DNA from 3 places in the Streptomyces sp. NPDC017993 genome. Region 3 is predicted to be linked to each of the others. Evidence: riboswitches for the same ligand, from Rfam matches in the RefSeq annotation. Region 3 holds a riboswitch; each other region holds the start of a gene.
The links. Region 3 has a riboswitch for cyclic di-AMP ahead of ACH4FH_RS05320 (M23 family metallopeptidase). Riboswitches for the same ligand answer to the same signal wherever they lie in the genome.
Positions count from the first base shown of each region.

Region 1: another riboswitch for cyclic di-AMP. It lies ahead of ACH4FH_RS02735 (transglycosylase family protein); the one in region 3 lies ahead of ACH4FH_RS05320 (M23 family metallopeptidase).
Region 2: another riboswitch for cyclic di-AMP. It lies ahead of ACH4FH_RS19380 (C40 family peptidase); the one in region 3 lies ahead of ACH4FH_RS05320 (M23 family metallopeptidase).

Region 1 covers NZ_JBIRGO010000001.1:578,004-583,545, forward strand. The annotation lists gene ACH4FH_RS02730 (transglycosylase family protein) at 1-577, shown strand, start outside; cyclic di-AMP (ydaO/yuaA leader) riboswitch at 788-998, shown strand; gene ACH4FH_RS02735 (transglycosylase family protein) at 1,006-1,650, shown strand; gene eno (phosphopyruvate hydratase) at 2,156-3,442, shown strand; gene ACH4FH_RS02745 (septum formation initiator family protein) at 3,584-4,036, shown strand; gene ACH4FH_RS02750 (DUF501 domain-containing protein) at 4,121-4,672, shown strand; gene ACH4FH_RS02755 (exopolyphosphatase) at 4,669-5,542, shown strand, end outside.
Region 2 covers NZ_JBIRGO010000009.1:330,829-336,370, reverse strand. The annotation lists gene ACH4FH_RS19390 (ATP-dependent Clp protease proteolytic subunit) at 1-172, shown strand, start outside; gene ACH4FH_RS19385 (hypothetical protein) at 179-487, shown strand; cyclic di-AMP (ydaO/yuaA leader) riboswitch at 887-1,052, shown strand; gene ACH4FH_RS19380 (C40 family peptidase) at 1,056-1,529, shown strand; gene ACH4FH_RS19375 (LysE family translocator) at 1,705-2,379, opposite strand; gene ACH4FH_RS19370 (LysR family transcriptional regulator) at 2,451-3,389, shown strand; gene ACH4FH_RS19365 (ATP-binding protein) at 3,402-3,830, opposite strand; gene ACH4FH_RS19360 (8-amino-7-oxononanoate synthase) at 4,130-5,356, opposite strand; gene bioB (biotin synthase BioB) at 5,502-5,542, shown strand, end outside.
Region 3 covers NZ_JBIRGO010000002.1:517,297-522,838, reverse strand. The annotation lists gene ACH4FH_RS05330 (hypothetical protein) at 26-328, shown strand; gene ACH4FH_RS05325 (aldo/keto reductase) at 437-1,399, opposite strand; gene ACH4FH_RS05320 (M23 family metallopeptidase) at 1,781-2,995, opposite strand; cyclic di-AMP (ydaO/yuaA leader) riboswitch at 3,007-3,150, opposite strand; gene ACH4FH_RS05315 (DUF2332 domain-containing protein) at 3,689-4,807, shown strand; gene ACH4FH_RS05310 (PP2C family protein-serine/threonine phosphatase) at 4,950-5,542, opposite strand, start outside.

The DNA.
Region 1 (5,542 bases), on a different contig from region 3:
CTCCGACCCGTCCGACCCGTCGAGCGGCGACCAGCCGTCCGAGGCGACGCCTTCCCCTGACGAGTCGGATTCCGCCGAGCCGTCCGACCCCTCGGATTCGGGGCGGTCCGACTCCCCGAAGGCGGGCGACCGGGACGACGACTCCTCCCGCGACGACTCCTCCCCCGGCGATGACCCCTCCCGCGCCGACGGCTCGGACGAGGGCGGCAGCCGCACCGACGGGACGGGCGCGCCGGGTGACGCCTCCGCAGGCGGCGGCTCCGCGACGGATGAGGCGCCCGGCAGGGGCAAGCACCGCGGCGGCGCCGAGGAGAGCGGTGAGGGTGCGGGCGAGACGGGCGACGGCGGCAGGTCGTCGGGCCGGCACGCCTCGCGTGACGGTGACGCGCACCGGTCCGGCCCGGCCGACGGCGACTACACCGTGCGTCCCGGTGACAGCCTGTCAGCCATCGCGGAGGCCCGCGAGGTGCCCGGTGGGTGGACCGCCCTCTACGAGCGCAACGAAGGCGTCGTCGGCGCCGACGAGGACCTGATCCAGCCGGGGCAGGTCCTCGATCTCGGGCACGTCGCAGGGTAATTAGCGCACCTTCGCCCCCATTTGGGAAAGTGAGACAAGGCTCTCGTTGCGGGGTGCGGCGCCCGGCTCGCGGGCCGTTCCCATACCTGGGTCCACCTGCAGAAATGGGTGCACCCTATGATCAAAAACGGTCAACTTGGTTCAGATGGTGGGGTTTGAACACCAAGGGGGTTACTGCTTACGGTCAGGATCGCTCGCCAAAGCGGGCCCTTCGATCACACGCCGAATCCTGCCGGTGGTCGTAGGCGGTCGACGCGCAAGCGCCGAAGGCAGGAGCGGGGGACCCAAGGTAAGCGCCGGCCCCACCCGTGAAAGCGGGTCAACCGGCTTGGGGTGAAGCCACATGTCATGTGCATGCGGCCGGGCAACTCACATGGCCCGAACCCGACAGCTCACCTCGCAGGCGTCGGTGAGGAAACGAACGAACCATGCTGAACAACAAGGGCAAGCACCGTCGTGCGTCCAAGGCCGTCCGCGTCGCCACCCTCGCCGGTGTCGCCGGTGCCGCCGTGGCCGTCCCGCTCATGGGCGCCTCCTCCGCCTCCGCCGCGTCCGTCGAGACCTGGGACGCCGTCGCCCAGTGCGAGTCCGGTGGCAACTGGTCGATCAACACCGGCAACGGCTACTACGGCGGCCTGCAGTTCTCGAACTCCAGCTGGGCCGCCGCCGGTGGCACCCAGTACGCGGAGCGCGCCGACCTGGCCACCAAGAGCCAGCAGATAGCCGCCGCCGAGAAGCTGCTCGCCATCCAGGGCCCGGGTGCCTGGTCCTGCGCCGGCGCCGGCAACCTGACCGCCGGTGGCCCCTCGCCCGACCTCGACACCTCCGGCAAGGCCCCGCAGGGCAACACCGGCGAGAAGGCCGAGAAGCCCGCCCCGGCCCCCGCGCCGGAGAAGTCGCAGCCGGCCCCGAAGTCCAACGGCTCCGGCAACTACACCGTCAAGTCGGGCGACACCCTCGCCAAGATCGCCAAGGCGCACGGCACCACCTGGAAGGCGCTCTACGCGGACAACAAGTCCGTCATCGGCGGCAACCCGAACCTGATCATCCCCGGCCAGAAGCTCGACGTCTGAGCCCACCCCGGCACAGGGGCGCCGAGGACCTCACCGTCTCCGGCCGGCCGAGCGGTCCGTGCGTACCGCGGTACGCACGATCCGCCCGTCCCGGCCGCCGCGGGGTCCGAGGCCGGGCAGTCGGGCTGAACCGGGGACGGACCGCTCCTCCCCACCTCGCCGTCCCTCGCGTTCATCGCGTCCGCCCGTCCCCCTCGCTCCACACGCTCGCGTGTGAGACCGCCCCGCCCGGTGCGCCATCCCCCAGCGCGCCGCGGCGGGGCTTCTCCGTGTCACGAGCCCGGTTCCGTGTCCCGAGCCAGGGCGCGTGCCCGACGAGGAAACGGCTGCTCTGACCAGCATCGTCGGGCAACTTTTCCCGCTCGGCGAACAATGCGGCGAAACCTCCCATGAGCTGGGCTTTTGGGCCTCTTTTCGTCCCACTGAGCGGGCCGAGGGCGAACGGATGCGCCCAAGGCCGTTAGGCTCGTGCTGCAGAACTCCAGACACCCACGAAGGAGACAACGTGCCGTCCATCGACGTCGTCGTAGCCCGCGAAATTCTCGACTCGCGAGGTAATCCCACGGTCGAGGTCGAGGTCGGCCTCGACGACGGCAGCACGGGCCGTGCCGCGGTTCCGTCCGGCGCCTCGACCGGTGCCTTCGAGGCCATCGAGCTCCGTGACGGCGACCCGAGCCGCTACATGGGCAAGGGCGTGGAGAAGGCCGTCCTGGCCGTCATCGAGCAGATCGGCCCGGAGCTCGTCGGCTACGACGCGACCGAGCAGCGTCTGATCGACCAGGCGATGTTCGACCTGGACGCCACGGACAACAAGGGCTCCCTCGGCGCCAACGCCATCCTCGGCGTCTCCCTCGCCGTCGCGCACGCCGCCTCCGAGGCCAGTGACCTCCCGCTGTTCCGCTACCTCGGTGGCCCGAACGCGCACGTCCTGCCCGTCCCGATGATGAACATCCTCAACGGTGGGTCGCACGCCGACTCCAACGTCGACATCCAGGAGTTCATGATCGCCCCGATCGGCGCGGAGTCCTTCTCCGAGGCGCTGCGCTGGGGCGCCGAGGTCTACCACACCCTCAAGAAGGTCCTGAAGGAGCGCAGCCTCTCCACCGGTCTCGGCGACGAGGGCGGCTTCGCCCCGAACCTGGGCTCCAACCGCGAGGCCCTCGACCTGATCCTCGAGGCCATCCGGCAGGCCGGCTACACCCCCGGCCAGGACATCGCGCTCGCGCTGGACGTCGCCGCCTCCGAGTTCTACAAGGACGGCGTCTACCAGTTCGAGGGCAAGGAGCGCTCGGCCGCCGAGATGACGGAGTACTACGAGGGGCTCGTGGCGGACTACCCGCTCGTCTCCATCGAGGACCCGCTGTTCGAGGACGACTGGGCCGGCTGGAACGTCATCACCGAGAAGCTCGGCTCCAAGGTGCAGCTCGTCGGCGACGACCTGTTCGTCACCAACCCCGAGCGCCTGGCCCGTGGCATCGAGGAGAACTCCGCCAACGCGCTGCTGGTGAAGGTCAACCAGATCGGCTCGCTGACCGAGACCCTGGACGCCGTCGAGCTGGCCCAGCGCAACGGCTTCAAGTGCATGATGTCGCACCGCTCCGGTGAGACCGAGGACGTCACCATCGCCGACCTGGCCGTCGCCACCAACTGCGGCCAGATCAAGACCGGTGCCCCGGCCCGCTCCGAGCGCGTCGCCAAGTACAACCAGCTGCTGCGCATCGAGGAGATCCTCGACGACGCCGCGGTCTACGCCGGCCGCTCCGCCTTCCCGCGGTTCCGCACCGCCAACTGAGGCGAGCACGGCGCAGCACTTCGAAGCGTCCCCGGCAACGGTCCCGTACCGTTGCCGGGGACGGCTTTGCTTGCGACGGCCCCGGCGGGCGGCGGAGCCGGCGCGTCAGTGTGCACCGTCCGGTGATCAAGGGGAGGCGATGTGTCCGCGGACCGGTTCTCGACCGCGACCCGACTCAAGGCGCTCGGCGAGCAGGCCGCAGCCCGGGTCTACCGCGCCCGGCCGCCCCGCCGCAATCGCCTCACCGGCCGCGCCGCCCTGCTCGCCCTGGTGATGTGCTCCTTGGTGGTCGCCCTCGCCTACCCCATAAGGCAGTACGTCTCCCAGCGTTCGGACATCGCCGACCAGCGCCGCAAGGCGCAGGAGGCCGGCCGGGAGCTGAACCGGCTGCGCGACGAGAAGGCCCGCTGGCAGGATCCGGAGTACGTCCGGCAGCAGGCCCGCCGGCATCTGCACTACGTCGAGCCGGGCGAGACCGGATATATCGTCCAGGACGGCCCCCGTACCGTGTCGGTGCCGAAGCAGCCGGCGGCGGCGCAGCGCCCCTGGTACGAGAATCTGTGGGACGGCGTCGACTCCGCCGACCGGCGGTAGCGCTGCCGCACCGTCGCCCCTGTCCGCCTCCTTCCCCCCCGGCCCGTTCCGTCCCCGCACCACCCGACCTCACCGAAAGCGCACATGGACACCGCCCCGCCCCAGACCGAGCCCACCGAGCCCACCGCCGAGGACATCGCCGCCTTCAAGGAGCAGTTGGGCCGCCCGCCGCGCGGGCTGCGTGCCATCGCGCACCGCTGCCCCTGCGGGCTGCCCGATGTCGTCGAGACGGCGCCGCGCCTGGAGGACGGCACCCCCTTCCCCACGCTCTACTACCTCACCTGCCCGCGTGCGGCCTCCGCGATCGGCACGCTGGAGGCCAACGGCGTGATGAAGGAGATGACCGAACGGCTGGCGAGCGACCCGGAGCTGGCCGCCGCCTACCGGGCGGCCCACGAGGACTACATCCGGCGCCGGGACACCATCGAGGTGCTGCAGGGCTTCCCGAGCGCGGGCGGTATGCCCGACCGGGTCAAGTGCCTGCACGTCCTCGTCGGCCATTCGCTCGCGGCCGGCCCGGGCGTCAACCCGCTCGGTGACGAGGCCATCGCGATGCTGCCGGAGTGGTGGAAGAAGGGGCCGTGCGTGTCGCCGTGTCAGGACACCCCCGACACCCCCGAAGGAGACGCCGAATGAAGCGGGTCGCCGCCATCGACTGCGGTACGAACTCCATCCGGCTGCTGGTCGCGGACGTGGATCCGGCGACGGGCGAGCTGAAGGACCTGGACCGCCGGATGCAGATCGTCCGGCTGGGGCAGGGCGTGGACCGCACCGGGCGGCTGGCGCCCGAGGCGCTGGAGCGGACCTTCGCGGCGTGCCGGGAGTACGCCGCGGTGATCAAGGGCCTGGGCGCCGAGCGGCTCCGGTTCGTGGCGACCTCCGCCTCGCGGGACGCCGAGAACCGTGCGGACTTCGTCCGCGGCGTGGTGGACATCCTGGGCGTGGAGCCCGAGGTGATCACCGGCGACCAGGAGGCGGAGTTCTCCTTCAACGGCGCCATCAAGGAACTCGCCGGCCGCGACGACGTCGAACCGCCCTATCTGGTGGTGGACATCGGCGGCGGCTCGACCGAGTTCGTGCTCGGCGCCGAGTCCGTACGGGCGGCCCGGTCGGTGGACGTCGGCTGCGTCCGGATGACCGAGCGGCACCTCCTGCGGGACGGCGAGATCAGCGACCCGCCGTCCCCGGGGCAGATCGCCGCCATGAAGACCGACATCGCCGAGGCACTGGACCGGGCCGAGGAGACGGTGCCGCTGCGCGAGGCCGCGACGCTCGTCGGCCTGGCCGGCTCGGTGACCACGGTCGCCGCCATCGCCCTGGGGCTCGGCCACTACGACTCCGAGGCGATCCACCACGCCCGGATCCCGCTGGCGAAGGTCCGGGAGATCACCGAGAACCTCCTGACGTCCACGCACGCCGAGCGGGCGGCGAGCCCGGTCATGCACCCCGGCCGGGTCGACGTGATCGCCGCGGGCACTCTCGTGCTGCTGTCGATCATGGAGCGGG
Region 2 (5,542 bases), on a different contig from region 3:
CGACCTGCTGGAGGAGATGCTGGCGCGGCACACCGGGCAGCCGCGGGCGCGGATCGCCGCGGACATCGAGCGCGACAAGATCTTCGATGCCCCCGCCGCCGTGGAGTACGGCCTGATCGACGCCCTCACCCGCAACCGCAAGCAGTCCTCCGCCGCACTCGGCGCACGGTGAGCGGCGGTGCTGCCTCCCGAACTCCCGCCACTGCCCGCGCTGACGCGGGCCGAGGGTGAGCTGATCGACCGGTACCTGGAGGTCGTGGACCTGCTGGCCCGCATCAACCCGGCACGCGGCGGCTCCACGTACGGCGGCCTGCGCGCCGCCCAGGCCCTGGTCAGCAAGAGCGCCGAACTGCGGGACGCCCTCACCCTGATGCACCAGCGAGGGGAGAACGAACTGCATCACGAAACGCTCACCCGGGCGCTGCGGGTCCTGGACGGCGAGCGCCGCGCACGGCTCGTCGCCGTGCCGCCGCCACCCCCTTCTTGACGCGAACTCCCCTCTCCTGACGTTCGCGGACCCCTCTTCCGACGTTCGCCGACCCCACGTGGCGTTCGCCGGACCGCTCTCGGCGCGACACGAGCCGGCCTTGCTCGCACGTACGGCTCAGCGTCGACACCGATTGCGGGGAGGCGACGAATTGCGCCGAGCACCGCCCCCTTCCCGCGGCGCTCGGCGTTTTCTCCCTGGTCCCGACCCCGTCGACCGTCACAGCGTTCGCGACAAACACCCCCAAATCACCATTTAGCCGGTATGTGGCGAATGTCACATACGGCAATTTCAACTCGGAATTCGGCTGGTGGATGCGTGACGATCCCTTCGACGACAAGACCCCGCCACAGCGACGGGGCGGTTCGGGCGGGCGCCTAATCCTGCCGCCGTCCGGATGTCCGGTCGACGCTGCTTGGACCGGCAGGAGCGGAGGACCCGAGCACGACGGGGCCCCGGCCATCACGGCCGCGGACCCCTTGGGGTGAAGCCGTACGCACGGCCGGGCATCTTCGCCTGCCCGAACCCGACAGGTCTTCCTTCGCAGGCGGCTGACGAAGGGTTGCGCATGAACGTGCGCAGGAATGTCGTGAATCTGCCGGCACGTGCCGGCATCATCTGCGCCCTGGCTCTGATCACCGTCGGAGGCACGACGCTGGTACCAGGAGCGGCCGAGGACGCCGAGGCCGCGCAGCGCTCCACCAGGGCGTTGCGGATCGCCGCCTCCAAGCAGGGCTCCCCGTACCAGTACGGCGCTCAAGGGCCCTACCGCTTCGACTGCTCGGGCCTGACACGCTATTCGTTCAAGCGTGCGGGCAAGGTGCTGCCCCGCACCGCCGCGCAGCAGTACCGCCACACCGAGCGCATCTCGGCGGACGTCCGCAAAACCGGTGACCTGGTCTTCTTCCACTCCTCACGAGGCATTTACCACGTCGGTATCTACGCGGGCCGCGGCAGGATCTGGCACGCACCCAAGGCAGGCGCGGTGGTGCGGCTGGAGAAGATCTGGAGCCATGCCGTTCGCTACGGGCGGGTGGGCTGACCTGCACCGTTATACGACAACCTGTCAACTGTCGGTGACCGTCGCGCAGGTGACCGGGTGAGACGAGTCGTCTCCTGCCCGGTCCCTGCGGTGGGTTCGCCCGGCGACCGCGGGCTTGGGACGGTGCGTGCCCAGGCCCTCTGCGTGGGCCGTGGTGGGTGGGATGGTGGCCGGTTCAGGCGGCGAGTGCCAGCTCTACGAGCAGGATGCCGCCCAGCGCGGTCAGCAGGGCCCCGGTGGCGACCTCCAGGGCGCGGGTCACCCGCGGCCGGCGCAGCCAGGTGCCGAGGCGGTCGACGAGCAGTGCCACGGCCGGGAACCACACCAGCGCGAGGCCGACGACCATGGTCGCGAGCAGCAGGGTACGCGGCAGTGCCGGTTCGCCCGCGGGAACGAACTGCGGAAGCAGGCTGAGGAACAGTACGGGCGCCTTGGGATTGAGCGCGTTGGTCAGGAAGCCCTGGCGCAGGCTGCGTGCGGTGCCGTGGTGGGCAGCCGCGCCTCGGGGGGCGCCCTTGGGTGCCCGGGAGCCGGCCGAAGCGCTCGCCTCGCCTGCCGGGGCGGGGCGGCGGAAGGCCGCCCCCAGCGCGCGGACGCCGAGATAGAGCAGGTACCCGCCGCCGAGGAGTTGAACGGACTCGAAGAGCGCGGGCACGGCGACGAGCACCGCCGCGAGTCCAGCGACCGCCAGCGTGGTGTGCACCAGCAGCCCTCCCGCGACGCCGACCGCGGTCGCCACCCCCGCCCGGCGCGAGTCGAGTGCGTTGCGCACCACGACCGCGAAGTCCGCGCCCGGCATGGCAACCATGCCCGCGGCGACTCCGGTGAAGGTGATCAGCTGTCCGTCCATGGGATCAGCTTCGCCCGTCCGGGCCTTTAATGGGTATTGGCAATCTTCTGGGCCTGCCTGAAGAGGTTCTTATGTACGACCCCACGCGGCTGGCTGCGCTGGTAGCGGTGGCGGAAGCCGGTTCGATCACCCGGGCCGCCGCCCGACTGGGCTATACCGCGCCCGCGCTCTCCCAGCAGCTCGCCAAGCTGGAGCGGGAGGCGGGTGCGGCGCTGCTGGTGCGCCACCACCGCGGGGCGCGGCTGACCGCGGCCGGCGAGCTGCTGCTCGTACGGGCCCGGCGGGTGCTGGACGAGATGGATCTGGCGCGGCACGAGCTGGCCCGGCTGACGGGGCTGTCCGGCGGCCGGCTGCGGGTCGGCACCTTCATGACGGCGGGCACGCATCTTCTGCCGCCCGCGCTCAGCGCGTTCCGGCGCGCCCATCCCGATGTGGAGCTGAGCGTCACGGAGTACCTACCGCCCCAGGGGATGGTGGCGGTCGCGCTCGGCGAGGTCGATCTGGCGCTGACGCATGCGTATGTGCCGGGCGATCCGATGCCGGCGCCGGACGGGGTGAGCCTGGAGCCGCTGCTGACCGAGGAGCTGGTGCTCGTCACGGCGCCCGGCCATGCGCTGTCGTCCGCCACCGGTCGGCTGTCGCTGACCGAGCTGGCCGGGCAGCCGCTGGTCAGTATGGCGCCGGCCAACCCCAACCGGCGCGGGGTGGAGGCGGCTCTGGTGGCAGCGGGGGCGAGCGTGGCGGTGCGCTGCGAGTCGCCCAGCTATGCGGTGGTGTGTGCCTTGGTGAGCGCCGGCCTCGGAGTCGCGGTGGTGCCGGAGATGATGGCCGAGGGCTCGGTGACTCCCCTGGGGGTCCGCCGGCTGGAGCCCGGCGACCTGCGGCGCACGATCTCGGTGGCCTGTCGGACCGGGGGCGGCGCACCGGCCGCGGACACCTTGCGGGCGTTGCTGCGCGGTGCCTTCACCCGGCATGCGGGGGCGGCCGCGCAGGCGACGCCGGCGTCGTGAGGGGGCAGGCCCTCAGGCGACGGTGACCGTCCACGGCATGGTGATCCACACGGTCTTGCCGCCGCACTCGGTGGGTACGACCGTGAGCCGGCCGCCCGCTTCCGCGGCGAGGTAGCGAATGATGACCATGCCGCGGCCGTTGTCCTGCTGTACCGCGGCCGGCAGCCGCCGCGGCCAGCGGGGATGACTGTCGGTGACGCCGATGCGCAGGTGTTCGTCGCGGTCCAGCCGCATCTCGACGGTGAAGGTCGGCGACTGGCCGAAGGTGTGCTGGACGGCGTTGGTCGCCAGTTCGGAGACGATCAGGCGGAGCGAGTCGGCGATGTCGGCGTCGGCGGGCAGCCCCCATTCGCCGAGCACTTCGAGGACGTATCTGCGGGCGGCGGTGACCGAGGCCGGGTCGCTCGGCAGGGTCAGTGTGGATTCCTGGTGGTCTGCCATGCGCGACGCCGTCCTTTTCCCACCGAGCTCCGGCTCCGGCGCACTGCCCAGGGAGCCGAGATGCCGATCGGGATACCGATGGGCCTCGGGCTGCTGCTTGCGACAGCCTGCCATCCGCGATGCGGTGGAGTGGGCGATCCACCAAGATATGGATATATCTGTCGCTCGAAGCAGTGAACTCTGCTAAGTGGGAACGTATTTGAGCGACAGGACGGGTCAACGGGCTCTGCGGTAAACCCTCGTCCGCGCCCTCGGGCGGTGCGCCGACCAGCAGCGGAGTGGGCAGCCCCGCATCTCGCTCAGGAGACCGGAGCGGTCGCCACAATCGTGTCGACGGCCCTGGCGATCTGTGCGTCCGTCAGGTCCGCCCGGGCGGTGAGCCGGAGACGGGAGATCCCGTCGGGCACGGACGGCGGGCGGAAACAGCCGACCGCGAGTCCGGCCGCGCGGCAGTCGGCCGCCCACCGGAGCGCCTGTTCCGGCGACGGAGCCCGTACGGAGACCACCGCGGCGTCCGGTCGTACCGCCGCGAGTCCGGCCGCGGTGAGCCGGGCGTGCAGCTCGCCGGCGACCTGCCCTGCGTGGGCGGCGCGCTGCGGCTCGCGGCGCAGCAACCGCAGGGCGGCGAGTGCGCCGCCGACTGCCGCCGGCGCCAGTCCGGTGTCGAAGATGAACGACCGGGCGGTGTTGACCAGGTGCTCGATGACGCGGGCCGGGCCGAGTACCGCGCCGCCCTGGGAGCCGAGCGACTTGGAGAGCGTCACCGTGGCGACCACATCGGCGTCGCCCGCGAGCCCGGCGGCGGCCGGTGCGCCCCGGCCGCCCTCGCCCAGCACTCCCAGTCCGTGCGCGTCGTCGACGAGGAGGCCCGCGCCGTACGCCCGGCATGCCTCGGCGAGGCCCGGCAGCGGTGAGGCGTCGCCGTCGACGGAGAACACCGAGTCGGTGATCGCCAGCGCTCTGCCGTCGTGGCCGGCCAGGGCGGCGCGCACAGCCGCCGGGTCGGCATGCGGCACCACGGTGGTGCGGGCGCGGGAGAGCCGGCAGCCGTCGATGAGGGAGGCGTGGTTGCCGGCGTCGGAGACGAGCAGCGCGCCGGGGCCGCTGAGCGCGGTGACGGCGGCGAGGTTCGCGGCATAGCCGGAGGAAAGCACCAGGGCCGCCTCGAAGCCGCAGAACGCGGCGAGTTCCGTCTCCAGCCGGGCGTGCAGTTCGGTGCTGCCGGTGACCAGACGGGAGCCGGTGGCGCCGGCGCCCCAGAGCCGCGCCGCCCGGGCGGCGCCGTCCGTGATCTCGGGATGCCGGGCGAGCCCGAGGTAGTCGTTGCTCGCCAGGTCGAGCAGCGGGGACTCGGCGGGGCGGGGCCGCAGGGTGCGGACGAGTCCGGCGCGCCGGCGTTCGTCGCGCGCCGCGTCGATCCAGTCGAAGGCCGCGCCGCCCGGCCACGGGCCCGGGGCGGCGGGCGGCTCGGCGGGTGCGGCCGGCACGGCCTGGCGCGGCAGCGGCGGCGCGGAATCCTGCGGCATCGGCTTCCTTCTCGATTGTCGGCTGTCGATAGACGTTAGCGGTCGTTCCGCCCACACACGGTGTGGCGATACACACACCCCGATCGGCCCTCGTTGTGGGAATCCTCCTTGGCCGAGGGCGGTGGCGTACGTCAGGATCAACGCCATGGACCTGCTGAACACACTGGTGGACAAGGGACTGCGGCG
Region 3 (5,542 bases):
TGTCTCTGATGTGGAGGTTTATGCGATGGCCGGCGTACCGACAAGTGTGGTGGCCGCGAGTGGCCTTGTGGCCGGCTACGGCCTGGCCCGTTGGACCAAGAAGCGGCCGCTCGGTGGGGTGGCGCTGGCTGCGGCCGGTGTCGTGGCGGCGCGAGGGTGGCAGCAGAAGGCCGGCGGGGCGACGGCTGCGGCGTTGAGTGGGGCTTATGTGGCGGCGTTCGCCGGGTCGCATCCGTTGGCGAAGAAGATCGGCGCGTGGCCTTCGGTGTTCGCGGTGGCGGGTGGCGTCGCGCTCGCTTCGTGGGTGGCGGTCGATCGGCGCAAGTAGCGGCAACAGGGACAGGGCCGCCACGGCGGTCACCGCCCCGGCACACGCTGAGGGCGGCTGCGCGTGGGTGCGCAGCCGCCCTCAGCGACGGTGGGGAAGGGGTGGAGCTCAGGCCGATGCCTCGGTGAGGAGGGTCAGTTCGTCGTCGGAGAGGACGAGGTCGCCGACCGCGAGGAGCGCCGGGAGCTGGGCGACCGTGCGGGCGCTGGCGATGGGAGCCGCGACGGTGGGCCGGGCGGCGAGCCAGGCGAGGGCGACGGTGGCGATCTCGGCCTCGTGGGCGACGGCGACGGAGTCGAGGGCCTGGAGGACGCGGCGGCCACGGTCGGTCGTCAGGTGCTTGGCTGCCCCTTCGGCGCGGGCGCTTTCGACGGTCGCGCCGGCGCGGTACTTGCCGGTCAGGAAGCCCGAGGCAAGGGCGTAATACGGGACCGCGGCGAGGCCGTTCCGGGCGGCGACGTCGGCGAGTTCGCCCTCGTAGGTGTCGCGGGAGACCAGGTTGTAGTGCGGCTGCAGGGCGACGTACCGGGCCAGGCCCTCGCTCGTGGAGAAGGCCAGGGACTCCTCCAGGCGCCGCGCGGAGATGTTGGATGCGGCGATCTCGCGGACCTTGCCGGCCCGGACGAGATCGTCGAGGGCGGTCAGGAACTCCGAGACCTCTACCGACTCGTCGTCGTAGTGGGTGTAGTAGAGGTCGATGTAGTCGGTGCGCAGGCGGGTCAGGGACTCGTCGACGGCGCCCTTGATGGTGGCCGCGGACAGACCCTTGAAGTCGGGGTGCGCGCCGACCTTGGTGGCGATCACGACGTCCTCGCGGTTGCCACGCGCGGCCAGCCAGTTGCCGATGACGGTCTCGGACTCGCCGCCCTTGTTGCCCGGCACCCAGGCCGAGTAGACGTCAGCGGTGTCGATGAAGTTGCCGCCGCCCGCCACGTACGCATCGAGCACGGCGAAGGACTCGGCTTCGTCCGCCGTCCAGCCGAAGACATTGCCGCCGAGAGACAGCGGGGAGACGGAGAGCGAGCCGAGGGTCTTGTGTGTCGCGCCGGGGTTCTTGTGTGTCGCGGTCATGCGTGGTTGCAGCGTTGATGCGCTGTGGAAAATTCCCCCGCCTTGCCTGGTACCCGGGTGGCGAGCCCGATTCCCGGGCGGCGGCGGTCCGGACGAGGAGAGGGGAGCGGCGAGCGGGGGAAGCCGTTGACGGTTCCCCGTGTGGCGGGCGTGATCGGCGTGGCCGGTGGTCTGGCCGCCTCCGCAGCTCAGGCCCCCGGCAGCACGGAGGCCGCGCCCGTTCGGGGCGCGGCCTCCAGGAGCGCGGCTCGCACGGCGGTGGAGGACCACCAACCGGTTGGCCGGGGCACTACCTCACACGCGGCCCCGCCTCAACGCCGAGCCCGCCTCAACGCTGAGCACCGCCTCACACACAACTCCCGCCCCACACGAACCCGCTCCTCACACGTTCACCCCGTGATCGCGCAGCCACGGCATCGGGTCGATGGGGTCGCCGGCGCCCGGGCGGACCTCCAGGTGGAGGTGGGGGCCGGTGACGTTGCCGGTGGCGCCGACGCGGCCGATGACGTCGCCGGCGTTCACCTCGCCGGAGGTCTTCACCATGGACGACAGGTGGCAGAACCAGAGTTCGGTGCCGTCGTCGAGGGTGAGGACGATGCGGTAGCCGTACGCGCCGGCCCAGCCCGCCTGGGTGATCTTGCCGGAGTGCACGGCCTTGACGAGCGTGCCGGTCGGTGCGGCGAAGTCCTGGCCGGTGTGGTCGGCCGACCAGCGGTCGCCGGCCTGGCCGAAGCTGGCGGTGAGGGTGTACGAGGAGACGGGGGCGATAAAGCTCCGCGCGAGCTTGGCGAGGCGCTCGGCCTCCGCCTTCTTGCGGGCCGCTTCCTCCGCCTCGCGCTTGGCCTCCAGCTCCGCCGCCTTCTTGGCCGCGGCAGCCTTCTCGGCCAACTTGCGGTGCTCGGCCGCGCCCTCCTCGGCCTTCTCGATGGCCGCGTCCTCCGCGGCGTCGCGCGCCTGCTGCTCGCCTGCGCCCTGCTGGGCGTCGGCCTGCTGCAGGATGCGGTTGCGCAGTGTCTCGCCCGCGCCCTTGCCCTGGGCGGCGAGGGGGGTGCCGGCGACCGCGGAGTCCGCGCCGGCCGCGGCGGATGCCGCGGAATCGGAGTCCTCGTCCGCGTCGGATATGAGGTCACCGATGCCGGGGAGCGACTTGGCGTCCGGCAGTTTCTCGGAGAGGTCGTCGGCCATGCCGCTGACGTCCGGCATGGAGATCGGGACCGGCGGCCGGCCCTCGGCCGTGGCCATCCCGCCCGCGCCGACCGCGGCGATCACGCCGACGCCCAGGACCGTGCTGCTGCGGGCGAGTCCGCCGCCGCGCTGTTTCCCCACCCGGTGCTTGCCGCGGACGGGGCGGATGGACTCCTCGGTGGGGTTCCACTCCTCCCACGGTCCGTCGCCGTCACGATCCGCGGCAGGGAATCCGAAGCCGGAGTCAGGGCCGTCAAAGGATCCTCGGCCCTCAAGGGAACCTCGGCCGTCAAAGGACGCTCGGCCGTCAAAGGGCCCTTGACCGTCGAGGGAACCCGGGCCGTCGAAGACGCTCCGGTCATCGAGGTCGTAGGCGGACGAAGGCTCGGGGGTAGGCCTGTTGGACGCCACGGGGGCGCACTCCTTTCCTTCCTTCTCGCCTACCGGGTTAGCTGACGGGTTCGGAGCAGGAAGGTCTCCTACGGACATCCTCTGACGAGAGCGTCCGATTCACCCCAAGGTGGTGGTTCCCCGGTTCCCTTGGTGCAGTTCGGTGCGGTTCGGTGCGCCGTCAACGGACTCGGCAGAGCCGGCGTCTTCCGCGGTTCCGGCCGACGGCTTCCGGCTTCGGTGCGACTCGGTGCACTTCGGTACTGCTGGAGCAGTTCGTGCGGCCGGCCGGTGCGAGGTGCGGTGGCGACGTGCGCGAAGTGCGGGAGATGCGTGAAGTGCGGGAGTTACGTGAAGTTCGGAGCGAGGCTGGAGACACGGAGGGTGCGGCATTGCCGGGAGTGCTGAAGGTGCGGGAGTGCGTGAAGTGCGCTTACGGGATTCGGCGTCGGCGCGCGGTGCCGCCACTTGCGACGGCTGGGACGACCGCGCTGCGTTATCGGACAGTAATAGAGATCGCCACTGATTTCCAAGCGTTCCCGGGAATCCGTATGTGCTCCGTAGGAGCTTTGGCGTGGACTTTTCCACCCACGGACTCCCCAACCCGTGCGAGTTGACCGCACCGCTCCAAACGATCTCGCGACGATCGTGCGCCAGTCGTTATGCGCAGGGGTGCCCGGCGATCACGGAGTGTGAGGGCAGTAACGTCGGATCATGGTCGTCAACGTCGTCAACAGCGCGCAGACAGTGGCCGATCGGTACCGGGAGTTCTCCTGGCAGCAGGCGCGGGGGCAGTCCGACGCCCATGAGGAGCTGACCGCACGGATCAGTCAGGACGCCGAGTTCTGCGATGTGCTCGCGGGTTCGCTGCCCGCGGGGAACAAGCAGCAGCCCAACCTCCTCCTCGCCGCCGTCCGCTATCTCGACGGTCCGCACGCCGAACAGGGCCCACACGGTGAGGCGGCGTACGGACGCTGGCGGGAATGGACGATCCGGCACTGGGACGAGGTCCGCGCGGTGATCATGCAGCGCGGCACCCAGACCAACGAGCCGGCCCGCTGCGCCACCCTGCTGCCGCTGCTCGCCCGGCTGCCGCAGCCGCTGGCGCTGCTCGAGGTCGGCACGTCGGCCGGGCTGTGTCTGCACCCCGACCGCTACCGCTATCGCTACGAGGGCGGGGCCGAGGGGCACGGCCACGGCGCCCAGGAGGTGGGCACCCCTGGGAGCCCGGTGACGTTCACGTGCCGTACGAGCCGGGCGGCGCCCCCGTCGGCGGACGGCCCATACGCACCCGCGCCCGGGGCCACCGCGCTGCCGGAGATCGTCTGGCGTGGGGGCATCGATCTGGACCCGCTCGACCCGGTCGACCGGGTCGACGACAACCGCTGGCTGCAGGCCCTCGTCTGGCCCGGGCAGCGGGCGCGCGCGGACCGGCTCGCGGCCGCCGTCGAAGCGGTACGGGACGCGCCCCGCCCCACGCTCGTACGCGGGGATCTGATCGACGAGCTGCCGGCGCTGGCCGCGGCGGCTCCACGGGAGGCGACGCTGGTCATCTTCCACAGCACCGTGCTGATGTATCTGTCGCCGGCCCGCCGTGCGGAGTTCGCCCGGCTCGTCCGGTCCATCCTCGCCGAGCGGGACGGCCCCGGGCACTGGATCTCCAACGAGCACCACACCGAGCTGCCCTGGATCACCGACCCGGCGCACGATGCCCTGCCGCCCGAGTACGCACACCTGCTGACCCTTTCGCTGGACGAGCAGCCGGTCGCCCTCACCGGCCCGCACGGCCAGAGCCTGCACTGGCTCCGGGAACCCGACCTCCGGGCGGGCTGACCGCCCGGCGCCGGACGGACGGGCCCGACGGTGGCAAGGCCGGAAGCCGCAGAGCCCGAAGGCGAACGAGCCCGAAGGCCGCCGCAAGGCCAGTGGCCGCAAAGCCCGTAACAGGAACTGAGCCCGCAGCAGGAACTCCCGCCTAGACCCCCAGCGGCCGCTGTACCGCGAGCAGCGCCATGTCGTCCGCCGGCGCGCCTCCCGTGTGCCGCGCGACGTCCTTCGCCAGCAGATCGAGGAGGTCCGCCGGGCCGTTGAAATGGCGGCCGCGCAGCCTGGACGACGGGTCGTAGAACCGATTGGCGAGGTTCCGGGCCTCGGTCACCCCGTCGGTGAACAGCAGCAGCAGCGAACCGGCCGGGAAGAACGTCTCGTCCGCCCGGTCCGGCCACCCCGCCACCTCGCTCATCCCCAGCGGCAGCGCCGGCGTCGCAGGGGCCAGTTCGCGCAGGCCGCCGTCCGGGGTGAGCAGCAGCGGGGGCGGGTGGCCACGATTGAGGACGCGCAGCACGGAGTGCTCCTTGGAGGGGATCTCCGCCAGGACGGCCGTGGTGAACCCCTCGAACTCGTCGAGCCCGTCGCGTCGTCTGCCCTCGCGTTGCAGCGCCCGCTCCAGCCGGCCCGCCACCGCCTCCAACGAGGTCTCCTGCTCCGCCGCCTCCCGGAAGGCGCCGATGACGATCACGGCGGCCTCCACCGCCTCCAGGCCCTTGCCGCGCACGTCGCCGACGATCA